One region of the Pantoea sp. X-Soil-TKNS-1280 genome, then DNA from elsewhere that is predicted to be linked to it. Evidence: riboswitches for the same ligand, from Rfam matches in the RefSeq annotation. Region 1 holds a riboswitch; the other holds the start of a gene.
The links. Region 1 has a riboswitch for fluoride ahead of AC6I8X_RS24985 (DHHA2 domain-containing protein). Riboswitches for the same ligand answer to the same signal wherever they lie in the genome.
Positions count from the first base shown of each region.

Region 2: linked by a shared signal. The riboswitch ahead of crcB (fluoride efflux transporter CrcB) and the one ahead of AC6I8X_RS24985 (DHHA2 domain-containing protein) in region 1 are both predicted to bind fluoride.

Region 1 covers NZ_AP035964.1:371,521-374,928, forward strand. Annotated here, with positions in the region: gene eno (phosphopyruvate hydratase) at 1-437, opposite strand, end outside; gene AC6I8X_RS24980 (universal stress protein) at 454-879, opposite strand; gene AC6I8X_RS24985 (DHHA2 domain-containing protein) at 883-1,785, opposite strand; fluoride riboswitch at 1,863-1,932, opposite strand; gene AC6I8X_RS24990 (DUF2913 family protein) at 2,019-2,615, opposite strand; gene AC6I8X_RS24995 (H-NS family histone-like protein) at 3,288-3,408, shown strand, end outside.
Region 2 covers NZ_AP035962.1:4,102,029-4,105,436, forward strand. Annotated here, with positions in the region: gene AC6I8X_RS19150 (alpha/beta hydrolase) at 1-602, shown strand, start outside; gene AC6I8X_RS19155 (sugar phosphate isomerase/epimerase family protein) at 599-1,414, opposite strand; gene crcB (fluoride efflux transporter CrcB) at 1,522-1,899, opposite strand; fluoride riboswitch at 1,991-2,066, opposite strand; gene AC6I8X_RS19165 (nucleoside hydrolase) at 2,200-3,117, shown strand; gene AC6I8X_RS19170 (zinc-binding alcohol dehydrogenase family protein) at 3,212-3,408, opposite strand, start outside.

The DNA of each region.
Region 1 (3,408 bases):
GGAACCGGCAACAGATTAGCACGTAGCCCGCCCAGATAACGATACAGCGGCTGACGCGTCGCCAGCGCTGCCAGCCTGGCAACGGCCAGCGATGCGCCGAGAATGGCATTGGCCCCTAACCGGCTTTTGTTTTCTGTCCCGTCCAGTTCGAGCATGACGTTATCAATGGCACGCTGTTCACGCACATCAATATCGGCTACTGCTGCACTGATCTCTTCGCAAACAGCCAGCACCGCATCCTGCACGCCTTTTCCACCATAACGCGTGTGATCGCCGTCCCGTCGTTCGTGGGCTTCGCGGGTTCCGGTACTGGCCCCCGAAGGGACGGAGGCTCTGGCCATCAGCCCATCAGTGGTAAATGCCTCGACCTCAACGGTCGGATTACCGCGTGAATCGAGAATTTCACGCGCAGTCATTCTGTCGATGTTAAAACTCATGTTTCTCTCCTGCGGTTCAGCTACGGGTGTGCTTGATAAGTACATCGACCGTCAAATGGTTGATGTATTCCAGTGAGCGTGAGGCCAGTAACCCCATGAAACGATTGCGGTGTCCGGCAATCACCAGGTCGATACCCCGCTCTTTGATGCATTGATCCACATCCTCGAATCGGTTGATGGTTACCAGCTCGCAGGTATCAACCACCACCGGCGCGGCCTTAACCAGTTCACTCAACCATGATTTCACCCTGATAATGTCTTGCGAAACTTTGTCATCCATGACGCTGTCAGATACGTAATTCATTTCGCGATAGTCTTCGCTGATATGTGCCAGCGTGATTTTCATTCCCGTCTGCTGTGCCAGCACAGCAGCATGATTCAGCAGCAACGCGCCATCCTGCTGGTCGTGAACCAGCACCAGTGCATGGGTATAAAATTTCATGCTTCACCCCCGGCTTTGTTCAAGATGATGATGAAGCCAGGGCAACAGCTGTTTTTTCCTGCTGAGCATCCCCGGAAGTGAGCAGGGCCCGACATCTTTCAGTGCCGGACCGGCAAAATAGAGCGTGGAAAAATTGTCGGTGATATCCGTCATCATCAGCACACCCAGCCCAGCCCCGGACTCTGTGACCTGATGCTGCAATTCCTCACAAAGCGCGGTAATCAGATGAGAAACCTGAGACTGATTCATCACTTCGATCTGCGAAATGCGAACATCCGTACCCGCGATCACGAACGCTTTGAGGTCCTTCTCAAGCAGGTGCTGGGGTGACAGTCCGGCAAGGTCGGTTTTCGCGCTCAATAAATGACGACCGAAGGTTTTACGGTTGATGCCAGTTCGAACGCAGATCTGGGTAACGGTGCGAATATCCTCTTCCGTCGTCGTTGGCGACTTCAGATTCACGGTGTCGCTGAGGATGGCCCCCAGTAGCAGAATGGCGTGTGATGAGGCCAGACTGTTACGATCGGCTTCATCCATCAGTAACCAGAGCACGGTAGCGCTGCTCCCTACCGGCTTTATCCACACTTCTGGCGGCAGCTGGGTGACCAAACCGCCGAGCCGGTGGTGATCGATAATGCCGATAACGTTGCTTTGAGCCAGATCATCCGGCCCCTGAGCTGGCTCGGTGAAATCGACCAGCCAGACATCCTTGCCTGCCAGGGGAAGCGTAAGTCGTTCCGGCAGAGGCAAGCCTGCTTCAGCGAAAATAAAATGCGTTTCCCGATTGGCCGCACCCGCACGCCATGCGTGAGCGGGACGATGTTGCCGGTTTAACCAGTGAGCGGTAACCACTGCCGTACAGATGGCATCACTGTCAGGATTGATATGGCCTGTAACATGTATCAAAAGAGTATCCCCGCAGCAGGAAGTATGCGGGCTGGGTGAATTCTGAACAGCCTGACATACCTCTCAAGTCATTAAGAGTCATATCAGGCGTCATCAGCCCCGAGCGGGGCGGTTGTGGGAAGGTGGAACGCCATCACCTTTGAGGCCAGTCTAGAACAGGTGAATTTATTTGTCAGCCGATTCGTTGACTGTTGCGACAGCGTTCGCGGCTAACCACTGGATTGATAACATAATTATGAGTGGGTCATCAGCTGGAAAAGAAAAGGCGTTTGCGTTTCCTGGCAAACTTCGCTGCGCCAGCCGCTACGATGCAGTATTTTTTCCAGACCCGCGACATTGCCGGTTAGCCGTGCCATCAGTGGCGCAATCTGTCCACCGTCAGCATTGAAGGAAACGTCCAGTCCGGATCGTGACAGATATATCGCGTCGAGTTCGCCGTTGGTGACCACCGTATTACGCCCTGACCATTCTCTGTCGCTGAGCACCCGATAGACCCATTGCATTTGTTTTGCGGTTTCAATGGCGTAGGTCAGACGGAACAGGTCGTTCTGCTGGGACAATTCTCCCGTACAGGAGCGCCATAGATAATCGAGTTTGTGTCGCAGTTTTGCAGCGGGTCCAAATGCCCGGCCCTGTTTCAACAACCACTGGATATCACTGGCAACTTCACGGGGAAAACGATGTTGCTTTAGCGCAGTGGCCAGCCAGCGCGTCAGGAAAACATTTTCCTGTGATTCCGAGCTGACCAACCCATCATGTCTCGCCAGTTCAAGAGCGATCAGTGCGCACCATGCCAGATGCCCGGTTTTTTCGGTTAAGGATTGCGTCATCACCGCAACATCTCCTTGTAATCCATGATTATTCCGTTGAGAGTTAGTGAAGTACAACTCACCTAAAATGTAAATAGCTTGTATCTAATTTGTTGCTCTTGGGCCGTTTACCCCCCTGCAGATAGCAGGTTAAAAAGGGATCTTTGTTGCACCTGTCCATTATTTTCATTCTGGCGTCAGGTTATCCTCCAGCATCATAATCGAGCTGCTTTGCATTTTATTTTCGGGCAGACCCGGCGGCGCTAATAACCTGCCCATGAACTTTTGGACACAACAGGTGTAAGAAGGCAAGCACAAAACCGGCCTGAAATTATCGTCAATATGCTGCCGAACTGAACTATAGTTCAACTTGCCCTAAAGGAAAGATGTATTTGCAATTACGTGATCGGATTTGAAACGTAGTAGAAAAGCGTAAGGATAAATTAAGAATTGTACCGATACCCCTGGCAAGTTTCTGAGTAAAGTAAATAATTCATCATGGTGATGAGCACATTTATCATAAAAACCCTCGCTGCCTCCCAAAAATAACCCCCAACATCATTATTTTTATAGTCAACGTTAAGTTTCCCCTTTTCCATAGTGACGCGTGAGTATATACTCATTTCACAGACTTATTTTAAATCTTAGATTCGTCATACTTTACTCGTTCAACGACACCGTTTGGAGATTTCCATGAGTGATTCACTTAAGGCGCTAAATAACATTCGTACACTGCGTGCGCAGGCACGTGAACTGGCTCTGGCCGATCTGGAAGAAATGCTTGAGAAGTTCAGCGTTGTTGTTTCAGAACGTC
Region 2 (3,408 bases), on a different replicon from region 1:
CAAAAGCGTTAGTGATTTTTCTCCACGGCGTTGGCAGCAATGGCGCTGACCTGGCGGGACTTGGCCAGCACTGGGCCAGCGTGTTACCGGATGTGGCGTTCGCCTCGCCGAACGCCCCGATGCCGTTCGAACACGGTATGGGTTATCAGTGGTTCAGCCTGAACGGCGTCACCACGGAGAATCGTCCGGCTCGGGTCCGTGAAGCGCGGGCCGCATTTGATGCCACACTGCAACCGCTGATGGCGCAGCATGGGTTTACCGATGCCTGGGATAAAGTGATTCTGGTGGGATTCTCGCAGGGTTCGATCATGGCACTCGATGCGCTGGCAGCAGGTCGCCATCCGCTGGCGGGCGTGGTGGCGTTCTCGGGCCGTCTGGCGTTCGATGGTGCGTTGACACCGCAACCGCATACGCCCGCCCTGCTGATTCACGGCCATGCTGACGGGGTGATTCCGTGGACCGAAAGCGAATCTGCCGCGCAGCGCCTGAAATCTGCCGGTGTGACGGTGGAGACTCGCTTCGAACCGACCACCGGTCATACCATTTCGTCGCAGGGTGCAATGGAGGCAGCCGCCTTTATCGCCCAATGCTTGCAGGATTAAGGCCAGTAGCGATTCAGCGCTGCCCAGGCCTGTTGTGCAGCCACAGCCGGTGGCTGCGCTTTTAATGCATCGTTAAACACTTCAATGCCGACCGGGCCGTTATAGCCCGCGCTTTTCAACTTATCGACAAAACGCTCCACCTCGATGATACCGTCGCCAGGTAGTAAACGCTGGTGGCGTGCCATATCGATAATGGCGTCGTTATTCTGCGGCGGCAGCACCGCCATATCGCACAGCTGAACTTCATAGATACGATCGGCGGGGATACCATCGAGTTGCGCCGCATCGCCCCCCAGGGCGCAGATGTGGAACAGATCGACCACCAGACCGATATTGGGTTGATCCAGCCGTTGCAGCCGCTCCCACGCCAGCGGCAGGGTGTTATCGACGCTGCACCACGCCATTGGCTCGTACATAATTCGCATCTTATAACGTGCCGCTTCCGAGGCCATCCAGCGCAGATCTTCATCGATACGATCGGCCAGGCAATCTTCCCGCGTGGTAGCCGGAGCCTGAATGGTGTCGCAGCCCAGCGCCTGGGCAATCTGAATAAACTGACGCAATTCTTCGCGCTTTTGCAGACGTTCACGATCCGGCGCACCGGTGAAGTCGCGTAATACCTGCAAATTGGTAAACCGGAGTTGCTGCTCTGCGGCCAATTGCGCCAGCGCCTGCGTCCCCTGCGCGCTGGCCTGTACATCTTCACGCCAGATTTCAACCTGATCAAAGCCAGCCGCACGCGCCGCGCGCAATTTTTGTTCTGGCTCACCGTTTAACAACACCAGGTTAAGGAATTTGGGGTGACTACTCATCAACGGGCTCCTTAATCGTCCGGATAAATCGGTGACAAATTCTGTGCGTCACGCGCACAGAACTCTGACCAGTATCTACCTCTTAATGGTTATTTCAAGCGTGCCGTTTATCCCAGCAGATTGACGACAGCGAAACCGGCGAAGGTCATCAGTACCGAGCCGACCACATGCACCATGACGCTCGACATCGCCCAGAGATATTTACCGGATTGCAGCATCACCATAATTTCTGCCGAGAAGGCGGAGAAGGTGGTCAGGCCGCCACAAAAACCGGTGATAATCAGCAACTTCCAGGCAGGATCAAGATGGGGATTTTTCATCAGCCACGCCATCGCGCCACCAATAATAAAACCGCCGATCAGGTTCACCATTAAGGTGCCAGGGGGGAGATTGGGAAACAACGCGTTAAAACGCACAGAAATCAGCCAGCGCAGTGTGCAGCCAACTGCACCACCCAGCACAACTGCCAGTAAAGACTTCAACATAACTCTGTAGCTCCTGAAATGGGATACGCGCAGGGCCGCGGCAGGACAGAAAAACACCTGACACACCGCCGTCTCCCGCGCAGGGATACGTGTGTTGTCAGGCGTCATCAGCCGTCTGTTGCCAGAACGGCGGTTGGGAAAGGTGGCACGCCATCACCTTAGGGGGGTGATAATACGATGGCTGATGCTGGCAGACAATATGTGACTGGCAATAGGGTGTTGGAAAAAAGCCCCATAAATAGCACCTTCGCAATCACCCATTTTTGTTTTACCTTGCCAGAAAACCAACTGGAGATCCCCATGCGTACCCTGATTTTTGATACTGATATCGGCGTGGATGACGCTTTTGCGCTGGCCTATGCCGCGCGCACTCAGCATTTGCTGGGTATCACCACGGTATTTGGCAATGTTGCGGTGGGTCAGGCGGTAAAAAATGCCCGGCTGTTTTGCGAGAAGATGGGGATTGATGCGCCGGTCTATCGCGGCTGTTCACGTCCGCTGGCGCTGGCTCCGTCGGCCCCGGCGCGTCTGCATGGTGAAGATGGTCTGGGCGATGCCTTTAGCAATCCCCATAGCGACCAGGCCCCCAGCGCAGTGCAATTTATTATCGACAGCGTGCGCGCCCGTCCACACGCCATCACCCTGGTGGCGATTGGTCCGCTGACCAACATCGCCAGCGCGATTAATCAGGCACCGGATATTATTCCGCTGGTGAAAGAACTGGTGATTATGGGCGGTGCGTTTGGCACCGACGGCCACAGCGGTAACGTCACGCCTTTCGCGGAATTCAATATCTGGAAGGACCCGCATGCCGCCGATCAGGTGCTGGCATCAAAGCTGCCGGTGGTGGTGGTGCCGCTGGATGTCACCCATAAGGTGTTGATTACCGGCGCAGAAGTGCGGCAGCTCAATCAGCCGGTGCTGAGCGCCATCTGCCGTCCGTATCTGGCGTATAGCCTGGAGAAAGAAGGATTTGATGGCATGGCGCTGCACGACACGCTGACCCTTTCCTGGCTGGCGCTGCCGCATGCTTTCCATCTGACGGAAGCGCCGGTACGGGTGGTGACCGAGGGCATCAGCAGCGGCCAAACGCTGCGCCGCCTGAACGCCCTCGCCTCTCGTCATGACCCTTTCGCCGGGTTGCGTGCGCAGCGCCTGTGTCTGGGGGTAGAAGCTGACGCGGTGCGCCAGCACTTTTTCGCCACCTTGCAGGCTTAACGCTTTTGCCGCGGCGCGATTTATCGCGCTTTTTGGCCGCCACGTCAAAGGCAAAGGTGCGCGATAAATCGCGCCGCTACGAATTCATGCGGACTTAGCGGGCAAAGTGAATAACCCCTTTGATTAACTCGCGGTTGTTAATCACATCAGGTTCAAAGGTTTCCGCCAGGGTGGAGAAATCATAATGACGATTGAGCATCATGTCGGCACGTAGCTGACCCGTTGCCATCAGTTCGCGCACTTTATCGAAATCTTCGCGCGTGGCGTTACGGCTGCCCATCAGCGTGGTTT